One region of the Dehalobacterium formicoaceticum genome, then DNA from elsewhere that is predicted to be linked to it. Evidence: riboswitches for the same ligand, from Rfam matches in the RefSeq annotation. Region 1 holds a riboswitch; each other region holds the start of a gene.

The links. Region 1 has a riboswitch for cobalamin ahead of CEQ75_RS18025 (energy-coupling factor ABC transporter permease). Riboswitches for the same ligand answer to the same signal wherever they lie in the genome.
Region 2: it holds a riboswitch for cobalamin, as region 1 does, so the genes downstream of both, CEQ75_RS10605 (nucleotide-binding protein) here and CEQ75_RS18025 (energy-coupling factor ABC transporter permease) in region 1, are expected to answer to the same signal.
Region 3: it holds a riboswitch for cobalamin, as region 1 does, so the genes downstream of both, cobT (nicotinate-nucleotide--dimethylbenzimidazole phosphoribosyltransferase) here and CEQ75_RS18025 (energy-coupling factor ABC transporter permease) in region 1, are expected to answer to the same signal.

What each region holds. Positions count from the first base shown of each region.
Region 1 is NZ_CP022121.1:3,722,099-3,726,361, reverse strand. Features, by position in the region: gene secD (protein translocase subunit SecD) at 1-636, opposite strand, end outside; gene CEQ75_RS18030 (hypothetical protein) at 785-1,192, opposite strand; cobalamin riboswitch at 1,976-2,161, shown strand; gene CEQ75_RS18025 (energy-coupling factor ABC transporter permease) at 2,335-3,096, shown strand; gene CEQ75_RS18020 (energy-coupling factor ABC transporter substrate-binding protein) at 3,100-3,423, shown strand; gene CEQ75_RS18530 (DUF2292 domain-containing protein) at 3,553-3,705, shown strand; gene CEQ75_RS18015 (S-layer homology domain-containing protein) at 3,972-4,263, shown strand, end outside.
Region 2 is NZ_CP022121.1:2,186,890-2,191,152, forward strand. Features, by position in the region: gene CEQ75_RS10595 (LysR family transcriptional regulator) at 1-76, opposite strand, end outside; gene CEQ75_RS10600 (IS1634 family transposase) at 277-2,136, opposite strand; cobalamin riboswitch at 2,351-2,525, shown strand; gene CEQ75_RS10605 (nucleotide-binding protein) at 2,629-3,474, shown strand; gene CEQ75_RS10610 (hypothetical protein) at 3,468-3,914, shown strand; gene CEQ75_RS10615 (nitrogenase component 1) at 3,901-4,263, shown strand, end outside.
Region 3 is NZ_CP022121.1:1,356,503-1,360,765, forward strand. Features, by position in the region: gene CEQ75_RS06745 (M56 family metallopeptidase) at 1-1,310, shown strand, start outside; cobalamin riboswitch at 1,534-1,710, shown strand; gene cobT (nicotinate-nucleotide--dimethylbenzimidazole phosphoribosyltransferase) at 1,924-3,051, shown strand; gene gltX (glutamate--tRNA ligase) at 3,247-4,263, shown strand, end outside.

The sequences.
Region 1 (4,263 bases):
TTCCAAACTTTCCAGGTTTGTTATTTCCGCATTGCCGCCGGTAATTTGTGATCTAACGACTGGTGCGGAAATTAGGGTTTCATCCATATAAATGGAAATACTTTGTCCAATCAGTCTTGCGGTAGCTTGGGCAAATTTAACCGCGCCATCATTGGATAATTCCAGTGTGACAACAGGTTGCATATTATTCTGTTGTATTTGGGCGGAGCTTTTTTTAACATCTGCGCCTTCTAAGACAATATTGCCATCCGGATCCCGAAAGGTCAGCTTAGCAGTTTCGCCAAGCTCGGATACGGCTTTTTGCGGGTCAAAATCTGCTTCATCGGATTTCCAAGGGAATCTAACAATAACCTTGCCGTTACTTTTGTCAACGGTAACATCCCGGTCAGTAATATTACTGGCATCCATACGTGTCTCAAGAATGGCTCTTGCTGCCTGGAGTTCACTCTCAGTTGGTGCCCGGTCCAGGTCTTTCGGCTCATAGGTGGCTTCTACTCCACCCCTGATGTCGATGCCGTAACGCATTTTGTCGGCACCTTTAAGCTCAAAATTGCCAATTTTTAATCCAAATACAGCAAGCAAAAACAAAGCAGCAGTTAATAAAACGATTATAAAAAATACAGGCTTTGACTTCATAAATAATTCCTCCAATTGTGATCCGTCATGTACCCTGCATTTCTTCAATAGTGCGGGATCCAGACGGATGAAATGTCACGGATAAGTATATTAAAAAAAGACTTATCCGGAAGGGACATATTATTATCCCATCATGAATTTAACCATGTCATTTCATACCATCTGTTTTATGGAGAAATGATAGCACAACGCTGAAATAAGACTGTGTATAGGCTTGATCCGAGAGCCTTGAATAATGGATAAAACAGGCTATTTGGATGATGACGATAGCAATAAGCGTACTTAGACTGTTTTGTGCAGCCAGCCACCGTAATTGCTTTACCGAAAAAATAAAGGATTCCATAGAGGTGTTTGCAGCGGCTAAATAATCAAAAAGACCGGTATTTGCTCCGCCGTTCACTGATGAATGTTCACTTCTGCCGCATAGAGGTGAAATATCAAACATATCAGAAGAGGTAACGCCACCGGTATTTAAAATAATTATGAAACTTGATAAAAATAAGGAGCATAAGAGCAGATACAATATAATACGATTGTTGGTGGTCTTTGTAATCATACTCCAGTTCTCCTTGTAGTATATTTCCGGGCGGTATATCCCGGCTAAATTAATATGGCTATTATGGCCAATAATATGATCCTGTATTTAAAGCAAAAATTATATACTAGCATATTATAGCACTGATTTATTGATAATAGGAATAAATTATAAATTTAATCATGAATTTAATAAAAATCAAATTTAACAAAAATTGTTATGGGGTACACTTTGTCTATGAATAAACTCTCACTTATACTGTATTACGGTTCTAGTGAGGTTTAGGTAACGCTTTAGAATTTGCCATTTGTTATTCCTTATTTGGTAGTTCGGCCGGCTTTATGCCGGTCTAGGTACATTTTTCTTGTAGTAAGTATTATCTTTGATGATTATTTTTATTTTTTAAATTCGCCAGATACAACTCAACACAATCCTTTCTTGTTATGATACCCGGCCAGGATTGAGCCGGGTAATTTTTTATCCGATAACTAACTGCCACTAATACCGCTGCAGAAACCCCTATTTTTGCCTAATTCAGTCTATATAGAGTATCACGAGCTATCATTGTCCACTACATATAGGGTAGAAAATCGTAAATTGAACTTTTTGCTGTGGAATCATATATTGCTTTTTTAAACCACCTATGTTATAAATATTGTAGTAAGATACAAATAATAGTGTATGCAAGGATTTTCTGGAAGATAAACTAGTAGAAACCTGCATGTTATAAGCTTTTAGCATAAAGATATTAAAAAGGCGTGTGTTTTGATCTCAAAGAGATATTTTGTTTGCATAGAAATAAAATTTAATATTGATCTATTAGGTGCCTGTATGGGAGAATAGGGAAACCGGTTTTATTCCGGTGCGGATCCGCCGCTGTAATCGAAGACGAATCCCCAAGATGTCACTATCCGGTTTTTATGTGGATGGGAAGGCGTGGGAGGAGGATGACACGAGAGCCAGAAGACCTGCCTTTTAGAAAGCTGTAGCCCGAGGAGAGAACGGCTTGGCTTGCTAAGGTTTACTGTATGTAGATTCCCCCCTGTATTAAAATTAGGGGGGATTTTTATTTTATAAAAGATTATATTACGGGAGGGAGGCGGTTAAGGTAGTTTGAAATTGTTACCTTCAAGAAATAAAAACAAAAAAAGGAGGAAAAATTCATGAAAAAGTATTTGCAATTGTTTGCAGCTTTTATACTTATGTTAGGAATTTTTAGTTTCTTTCCCCAAGAAGCTCGTGCTATGCACATTATGGAAGGATTTTTACCTGCCAAATGGGCAATTTTCTGGTCTGTGCTGACCTTGCCGTTTATTATCCTGGGTATTATATCCATTTCTAAAAAAGTTTCCAAAAACCCAGAGCTGAAGTTGCTGTTAGGAGTATCCGGTGCCTTTGCCTTTGTTTTGTCTGCGCTGAAGATTCCCTCAGTTACAGGCAGCAGCTCCCATCCTACAGGGGTTGGCTTGGGCACTGTGCTATTCGGGCCTCTTGCTATGGGTGTGATTGGTTGCATTGTTTTGTTGTTCCAGGCAATTCTTCTGGCCCATGGGGGTCTGACCACCTTGGGAGCCAATACTTTTTCTATGGGTGTGGCAGGTCCTTTTGTTGCATACGGTGTATTTGTATTTTCGAGGAAGGTCGGTTTATCCAACGGAATTGCCGTATTTCTGGCCGCCGCTTTGGGGAATTTGATGACTTATGTTGTCACCTCCCTCCAGCTAGCATTGGCTTTTCCAGCAGAAGTGGGCGGAATTGCTGCATCGGCGGTTAAATTTTTAGGTATTTTTGCCGTAACACAGGTTCCTTTGGCGATCAGTGAAGGCTTGCTAACCGTTGTCGTTTTTAATTTCTTGACAACTTACAGCAAGAACGAAATGGGATTACTTAATCTGATTTCCCCGAACAAGAAGGAGGCGAAATAAAAAATGAAGTATTCCTGGATTTTGATTCTAATCGTGATTATTTTAGCCGTAACTCCTTTATTCTTGGTGCAAGATTCTGAATTTGGCGGCGCGGATGGTCTTGCGGAAGAAGCCATTACGGAAGTTGATCCTTCTTATGAGCCATGGTTTACTCCTTTCTGGGAACCACCGGGAGGAGAAACGGAAAGTCTGCTTTTTGCGCTCCAGGCTGCTTTGGGGGCAGGATTTTTGGGATACTATTTTGGATTGAAAAAAGGACAGGCCAAGGCTGCAGCTAAATTAAGTAAGCTAGATGGCGAGAAATCAGGAGTTTTATCAAATAACTAACTAGCACTAAGTTCCTGGATAACGATTGTTAAGCATAAGATGGAGCAAAACTCCATCTTATGCCAAAAACTCTGTTTTAGGCATCAATAATTATTCGGACAAAATAAAATCAAATGGGAGGGGGATCGAGTGAAAGAAGCTAATTTAAAAATGATGGTGACGGAAAAGGAGAAAAAACTAATTGAGTTGATTCGCAGTACGGGATTTGGCGAATTGAAGGTTATTATCCAGGATTGGGAACCGGTGAGAATTGAAGAAATCACTAAATCTATAAAATTATAAGGCGTTCTTATTTAATGAAAATACCGAGCTTTGCATGAAAAACATATGGGAAGCAGATCCGAATATGTTGACGAAATAATGTACCTGGTTATAGAAAATGAGCTAGTGACGCTGACCGAACAACGGAGGCATCATCTTTTTGGATGATGTCTTTTTTTGTTTATCAAAAAGGATCAACCTTGCTGAAGCTAAGAGAAATTTTAGATTGACCTTGTCTGAACGTGTATTTTCAGTTTAAAGAAAAAATGAAAAAGAGGGGGATAAACATGAAAATTAAGAAAAGTATGCTTTGCTGTCTTCTAATAACTCTTTTACTTGTTTTTTCCGGTATCGTTAGCGCTAGTGAAAGTGTTAATTTTTATAAGGAAGCCCAGCAAAAGACAGTCATCTTTTACGCGGACAACAAGAATAACTTAACCCATTGGCAGGAAATAGTGGGATTGACGGAGGCTGGGGAGAATTTACAGGATGATCCATGGCAGCTGCCGGAATGGAATTTAGATACTTTAAATGAAGAGGCCGGTGTTTTGGATTATTTGTCTTTGATCCTTAGCATAG
Region 2 (4,263 bases), 1.5 Mb from region 1:
GGGATTTTGCAGCAGCAGAGATAGACTGATGCTTTGAAATTTCAATCATATATCTCATATTTTGTAACGATATCATCTAATTACTTCCTTTCAATATACTATTATACTATCAAATAAACTGATAGCTAGCAATTGAAATTCAAGAAGATTAACCGATTGTTTTAGTGAAACTTCTATGATCCCGTTTTCGACAGTTAGAAGAAAAAGAAAGCTGGGAACCCGCGTGTTTAGCAGGTTCCCAGCTAATTATTGAATTTGAAATGTTGTATGTAATTACTAGTTTAATAATTTTTTAATTTTCCCGTTTAATTCCTTTGGTCTATAATGAAGCCTATCCAGATTAAGTGATGTTAATTCCATTAATGTATCAAGGGCCTTGCTACCATGATAGAGTGCCATGTATTCAATATCGTGTACGTTGGTGACATTCATATTTTTAAGTGTAGTAATTAGGTTTTCTGGAGTTATATGAGTATGTTGTTCGTCCAATTTAGCCTCTAATAGGCGATATACCAATAGGGCTGTAAAACAGATCATGAAGTGGGCCTTGATACGATTAGGCAATCTGTGATTTATAGGCCTCCCGGTGAAATTGGTTTTCATAATTCTGAAACACTCTTCAATCTGATATCTTTTGTGTGATATTGCGAGAATATCTTGAGCACGATCTTCGAGATTAGTCGCCACTGCATAATAGCCATCGTATTTTTCTTCCTCAGCAATTTTCTCCTCGTCCAGGACATAATTAATAACTGCCTTTTCACCAGATTTTGTATGAGAGATTCTTTTCATGAATCTTTTTACATCATTCGGTCCCTTCTTAATTTCTTCAGGATCCTTTCTAGCTAATAGTTTTTTTGCCCGCTCTATCTGGCTTCTCCGTACTGATCTTTGATACTCCATCATTTTTCGTGAAAATCTTATGATTAAGCGTTGCCTTAAAAGTCCGGTCGATTTCCTAGACTTAACACTACCATTTTTTAATGTTATTTCTTCGCTTAAACCAATGTCAAGGGCTTTGTCAGCAAAAATTACTTTGTAAGCAAAATCGTTATACAAAGGTAAATTTTCTTTTGAGTACTGATCAAAGGTTGTCATTTTTTTGATTGTGACAGGGGAGTCGTTTGACAATAAATGATAGTCATAGTCATTAAAAACTGCCTCCTTAAGAGTATTGCTTAATTTTTTAATTGATTGAGTGACAATAAAAGCCCTGCCACCCATGCTATTAAATTTACGGATGCTATAAGAACCAAGTCCCGCATCGGCACAATAAATAAATTTGGCTCCATTCAGCATCTTTAAGACTTCTTTTTCCAGGGGGATGGCAGTAGTTTGTTCACTTGTGTTCCCGGGATGCAGGGACATGGTGATGGGAATACCTTGGCTATCCATGAAAAGCCCCATCTCCACAATCGGATTAGGGCGATGCTCCTTACTTATCCCGAATTTTCTTAAGCCACAAATAACTTCCCCTGTAACTTCATCAACAATATCCTCGTCAGGTTGTTCGCATTCACAATAGAAGTTTGTGCAATCATAGTAGATAATAGAAGAATCTCTTTTGACGACAGCATTACTGTTTTTATAAAGCCATGTTAAGTAAACGTCATAATGCTCCTCTAAAATATCCATAAACCGAAGAATATGCTGGTAATCAAATTCTGGCTGCTCATAATATGAATTCAAATCATTCCAGGTGGAAAGTTTAGAACCGGGTTTTAGTATTCTAGCGTACGTTAGGAAACGGAGGATTTTAAAACTATCATAGGTGTTCTTGCATTCTGAAATATTTTGCTTAAAAAAAGTTTTAAGATTAAGACCTTTCATAATATCTTGCAGAACAAAATAACCTATGTTCAAACAAGTGGATGCCGATGCCTCGTCTTGTGTATGCTTGACTTTCTCATTAAAATTAGCAGTTAGGTTAAATGTGACCCTGCCAACGCGGTATTCCTCGTTCATCTTTTTAATTTCTTCTCTTACGTAGGTTTCGGGGTCATCAGTTATTTTCAAGAGTTCGGAATGTTTTCCGAAATTCTTGATATTTTTGGTAGTAGTTTTTTTGCCGTTTCTTATTCCTTGCTGCGCATAATAAGTAGGATCTTTAAGCCGTTTATCATAGTATAGTTTCAAGACGCATCACCCATATATATTATACCGTATACATACACCACATACAACATTTATTTTAAAAAAATTGACAAAAAAATAAGCCTATTTAAAGGCTTTGAGGGATTTTGATAGGCCTGTAAGTGTCGAAGACCCGTCAAATAAACTAATAGCTAGCAATTGAAATTCAAGAAGATTAACCGATTGTTTTAATGAAACTTCTATGATATACTGGCATCAATTGAATAATTCGAAATGTTGCAAGGAAATCGGTTAAAATCCGATGCGGTAACGCCACTGTAAGAGTGAGCCTCTATAAGATGTTTCAACACTGGAAAGAATCTTTCTGGGAAGTTGTTATAGATGGCAATGAACTTGAGCCAGGATACTACTACATTTCGTTATTACCGAACTTAACGGATTATTAGGTGAGGTCTTTATTTTTTTATAAACTCTTCTGTTAATTGTTCAGGAGAGTTTTTTTGATTTGATGGCTATCATGAAAGGGATGATGAATTGAAGAGACCGATTAAAATTGCTTTTTATGGAAAAGGAGGAATAGGAAAATCCACAATTGCAAGCAATATAGCAGCTGCAATGGGTTCACTTGGATTAAAGGTTTTATTTATTGGCTGTGATCCTAAAAGTGATTCTGTTAAAAATATTGTTGGAGGAAAAATCAAGTCGATGCTTCATTTGATCTTGGAAAAGGGAGATTTCTTAGCTGAGGAGGATTTTTTGGAAAAAGGTTTTTTAAATATATCTTGTATTGAAACAGGCGGCCCTTCTCCTGGGGTTGGCTGTGCCGGCCGGGGGATCATAACCGTGATGGAAGAACTGGAGAAACATAATATCTTTGATAAAGATTGGGATGTGATTATTTATGATGTTTTAGGCGATGTGGTCTGTGGGGGATTTGCAGTACCCATGCGAGAAGGATATGTAGATCGTGTCTTGCTGGTATCTTCCAGTGAATATATGTCCATCTACGCGGCAAACAATATTTTAAAAAGTATTGAGGTGTTTTCTGATCAAAAGGAACCCTTCTTAGGTGGAATCATCCATAATCAGCGAAATGATAACGCTATGGGGGGATTGGTTAGGGATTTTTCAGAAAAAGTGAAAGTACCCATTATCTCAGAAATTCCTTTTGCTAAGGAGATTATATTTAGTGAATTGGATTATAAAACAGTTATTGAAAAATATCCGGATTCAGCTATAGCAAGCAGATTTATCGAAACATCGAAAACTATTATGGCAGGGATTACAGGGGTAATCCCCAAACCACTGGAAGAGGGGGAGTTGGAACAATTATCCAAAGAATATCTTTCGTTGATTGTAGATGAGGGGCAGCTATGTTAGAAAAAACCTTAGTTCAGAAGGATAGTTTTAATGAACTGATTGAATTAGCATTGAGTAAGAAAGGTATCTATGTGTTGTCCATCGGTCCTCCCGGTTGTTTAAGGGTTCTCTTTTTTAGAGCAATGAGAGCTGAACTATTAGAGCAGTATTTTTCATTTGCAATAAAACCCATCGATGTAATATCAGCTTCCTATGAAGATCGGCTTATTGAGCATATTTCCAAGATGATATCCGAAAAGAGGGAGATGCGAGGTCTGATTCTCTACCTGTCTTGCTCTGAAATACTGACGGGAATGAAGTTTGAAAAAACCCAAAGAACGCTATGGGAGAAATATAATATGCCGGTATATGTTTTTAAGAGAGGACCTTTTGCAAAAAGAACAGGAGCGCCTAGGGAGAAAATGAAGGAGTTGATTTCTAAAATCAATGAATATCTATGATCGATACTTACCGCAACTTGTGAGTGATTATTCCGGCTTACATTCATTGTTATACCATCTGCCAACTTCGATAATCTTATTGTCTCCCAGTGGATGCAATCAGCCAATCAGAGAAGTGGATGAATATCGAGACTTTTCCAACACCAATCAATATACGACAAAACTTGACGACGCCCAAGTCACTCTTGGTATTGAAGGGATTATCAATGAAAAGTTATTATCCAATATGGAGCGGGATGTGGAATTTATTGCAGTCATGGGAACAGCCATCACAGATATCATCGGGACAGACCTTGGGGTGGTATCCCAAAAAATCGAGTCAATTTCAGGAAAACCGGTAGTATTTTTT
Region 3 (4,263 bases), 1.4 Mb from region 1:
ATTCCTCATCCCTTTTATCTCTGGCGGCAGGTCGGCGCTTTGTAGGAGGCTATCCCCTTGCTTTTGGAGAGAACAACACGAGGGGGCGCATTATGAATATTTTAAACTACAAAAAGCCGAGGTTTTGGGTAACCATAGCGGGGATTATTGCTGTGGCGGTGATTGTTGTGGCATTAATGAGTAATCCCCAATCAGAGCAACTTACCATTCAGGATTATGCGGAGCAATTTGTGGAACAGGAAATTGCCGCTTATCCAAGTTATAATATTATCGATAGTAAAATTACCAAGCTTGAAAAGATGACTTCTTTTGATCATTTGCTTTCATCTCCCGTGGAAATATGGCATATTGAATATCGCCTGAAACCAGCGGAACCTGTCGATGTTATGCCCGGAGGCATGAGTACAGATGAGGGATGGATTACCGAAGAACGGGATATGGGGAAACCCCTGCTGGTTTTTTCTTATGAAAAGTCCAGACCAAAGTTTTTGGGCACGATGCTGAGCGGTGAGGGTGATTTTTCAAGACCGGCAGGCCAGGAAACGGCGCTGCGGATCTTTCTGGAAGGGAAAGATCTCCTGCCCCAGGAAACTTACCCGGGAAACCATATGGTGGTAAAATTTCCTCTCTCAACAGGGGAGACCAGTCAGCTCCTATTGTCTCAGCCAATTATGCAAGGGGAAGGTGGAATTTGGTGTGTTGAGCGCTGGATGGATGGAAACGGTACGGTATATCATCCTCTGCCGGATACAGATCTGACGATTAAAGCATATTATCAGGAATTACAAAAGCAAAGTGAAGCTGGAAATCATCCCGATCTATTAGACCCCATGCGCGTTGCTATTGATTTCATCAAACAAGGTCTGGGACAATGGCAGGTAACCATGGATGACCTTGTACCCCAATACGATGCCACGGCAGAGGATTTTTCAGAAACACCGGAAAGTCGTTATATCGGTTTTATTTCAAATTTTGATACCGAAACATACTCTAAACCTTCTTTTCATTTAGATCAAATCGAGTGGCTAACACTTGAGGATACGGAGAGACTGAAGGAACTGAATATTGACCCCAATGATTTGCCCAACGGATACTATATCCACAATCCGAAAAGTTACCCCATGGGTCATCAGGTGACAGACCAAACCGAATACCGAATTATTGACGGGACGGGGGAAGCTAACCATAAACTTGTTTCCCTTGAGGAGTTTGTTCGGCATCTGGATCAATTTAAGGATTTCACACCACCCTTTTGGGTTACAACCAAGGATGGATTTGTCACAAGTATTACGGAACAGTATGTGCCGTAAGCTTGATCGAAACAATATCAATATAAATCGCTCCCTATCTCCTTGATGGGGAGCGGTTTTTTTAACAGATCAGATGCTTATTTCTGACAAGGAGGATGTTTTTCTTTGATTTTTTCTTTCTGCTACCTTTGGGACTTTGGTGGAACTGTGCCAGCGAGATTAGGAATTATAAATTAGGATTGAATTTCTTGTGGTCTTCTGGTAAAATGATTTTATAGTTGAATTTAATAAATTGTTCTTAGGTGCCCCGACATGGGGAGAATAGGAAATCCGGTTATAATCCGGTACGGACCCACCACTGTAGAGACGAGTCTACGCTAATCCACTGGCATGTGCTGGGAAGGGGCGTTCAGGACGTTTGAGTCTGAGTCAGGAGACCTGCCTAAGAATAAAAAAGTCTTTCCAGGGTAACGGAAAGCGGCGGCGATGAAGGCAAAGTCCCGACCACAATAACCATTGTGGCGGGACTTTATTTTTTTTTACTTTCAGAAAGTATAAATTTTAAGGTTGAAAGTATAAGTGCAACTAAGGCTTCCGCCAGCGCCAGAGGCTTGGCGCAAGCCAAGATTTCTAATTAAATAATGAACTTGAAGGAAATTAGGAGATGATGATAATGAATAACACTATGAAATTACACGGTTTAGAAAATCTTAAAAAAGCCAATGGACAAGAGCTTGAGGCGGCATTGCAGGAGTTGATCCATGGGATTGAAGAATTGGATCAGGAAGCGATGCTTGCGATGCAAAAACGTGTGGATGCCAAGATTAAGCCCACCGGAAGTTTGGGTATTCTGGAGGATATTGCTCAACAGCTTGCCGGAATTCAACGCACTTCACAACCCACCATTAAAGGGAAAGCAGTTCTATTGATGGCCGGAGATCATGGTGTAGTAGCTGAGGGTGTCAGTGCAGCACCTCAAGAAATTACGGCTCAAATGTTCTATAGCTATTTTGGCGGTGGTGGAGGTATCAATGTCTTAGCTCGTAATGGGGGAGCGGATGTAATCTGTACCGACATTGGCATTGCCGGCCCCTTGGATCCCCCGGAACTCATGGAAAACCGGATCAAAAACGGTACGAACAATATGTTGCATGGTCCGGCGATGACTCCGGAGGAGGCTCTTCAGGCCATTCTTACCGGTGCCAAAATTGCTGCCCAAGCTATCGATTCAGGAGTAAATCTCTTGGCAACAGGAGAGGTAGGTATCGGGAATACCACGCCCAGTTCGGCCCTGATTTCCGTATTTACCGGTCAGCCGGTGGAAAGGGTTACTGGATCCGGCACCGGCATAAAGGATGCAGCTCTAGAGCATAAACAAGAGGTCATTAAACAAGCGATTAAGATTAATCAACCGGATCCTGACAATCCATTGGATACGATGGCAAAGGTGGGAGGACTGGAGCACGCTGCCCTCACAGGTGCTATTTTGGAGGCTGCCTACCAACATGTGCCAATTATATTAGATGGGATTATTGCAGCATCAGCAGCCCTTACGGCTGTCAAATTTGCGCCCCTTGCCAAGAATTATATGATTACTTCCCATAGTTCGGAGGAAGAAGGACAAACGGTGGCTCTTGAACATCTTGGTTTCAAGCCCAGACTTTATTTTAATATGAGACTGGGAGAAGGTACCGGTGCTGCTCTAATGTTCCCCATGGTAGATGCCGCTCTGAAGATTGCTGACGAAATGGCCACCTTTGATACGGCCGGTGTTAGCACCGGAGAGTTTTTAACCAGATAATCATTTTGTTAATCCCAAAAGAGTTTTGATGTAGATAAATTTACTATTTAGGTGTATAATTTAACTTGATACTTTCGGCCGATTGGTCAAGGTGCGAAGGCACTATTCTAAAGACGATTCTTTGTTAATTAGACAAGAGAAGCGTCTTTCATTTTACATTTAAGCTTTAAAATTATAATAAAAATGAGGAAGATTATGGATAATAAGAAATTAGCTGATTTGCTATTCCCCAAGATAACGAGATCAATTACTGATTATGAAACTGTATTTCCGGAGAGAAATTTAAGTGAGGACGCAAAAGTCACCCGATTAGCACCAAGTCCCACCGGTTTTATTCACCTGGGGAATCTTTACGGTGCTTTTGTTGATGAACGATTGGCCCATCAAAGTAATGGAGTATTTATGCTGCGCATCGAGGATACCGACGATAAACGGCAAGTAGAAGGCGCCGTGGAAACTATTATTTCCTCCTTGGAATTCTTTGATTTAAAGTTTGATGAAGGGGCCGGCATTGACGGGGAAAAAGGGAGCTACGGACCATATTTTCAAAGCAAAAGAGCAGAACTTTATCAGACGGCAGCAAAGCACTTAGTGGAGATGGGCAGGGCCTACCCATGTTTTTGTTCCGAAGAAGAATTGGAAGAAATCAGGAAACAGCAGATGGCTGAAAATGTTAACACCGGATACTATGGTAAATGGGCTCGGGATCGCAATTTATCCTTGGAGGAGATCCAGGTTCATTTAGCAAACCAGGAGCGTTTTGTTCTGCGCTTAAAATCCATGGGGATTCTGGAACAAACCTTTGAAATTGAGGATGCCATCAGAGGGTACCTTTCCATGCCGGTCAATGATCAGGATGTGGTAATTTTGAAAGCCAACGGCATTCCCACTTATCACTTCGCCCATGTGGTCGACGATCACTTTATGCGCGTGACCCATGTGGTGCGGGGAGAAGAGTGGCTTTCAACCTTACCGATTCATTATGAGTTATTTACGACTTTAGGTTGGGAATTTCCAGTATATTGTCATACCGCACACTTAATGAAAATCGATGAGGGAATTAAGAGAAAGCTCTCGAAGAGAAAAGACCCGGAATTGGGCTTAGAGTATTACATGAAATTAGGATATCATCCGGCGGCAGTGCGAGAGTATCTGATGACGATATTGAATTCCAATTTCGAGGAGTGGAGAATTGAAAATCCGGACAGTGAT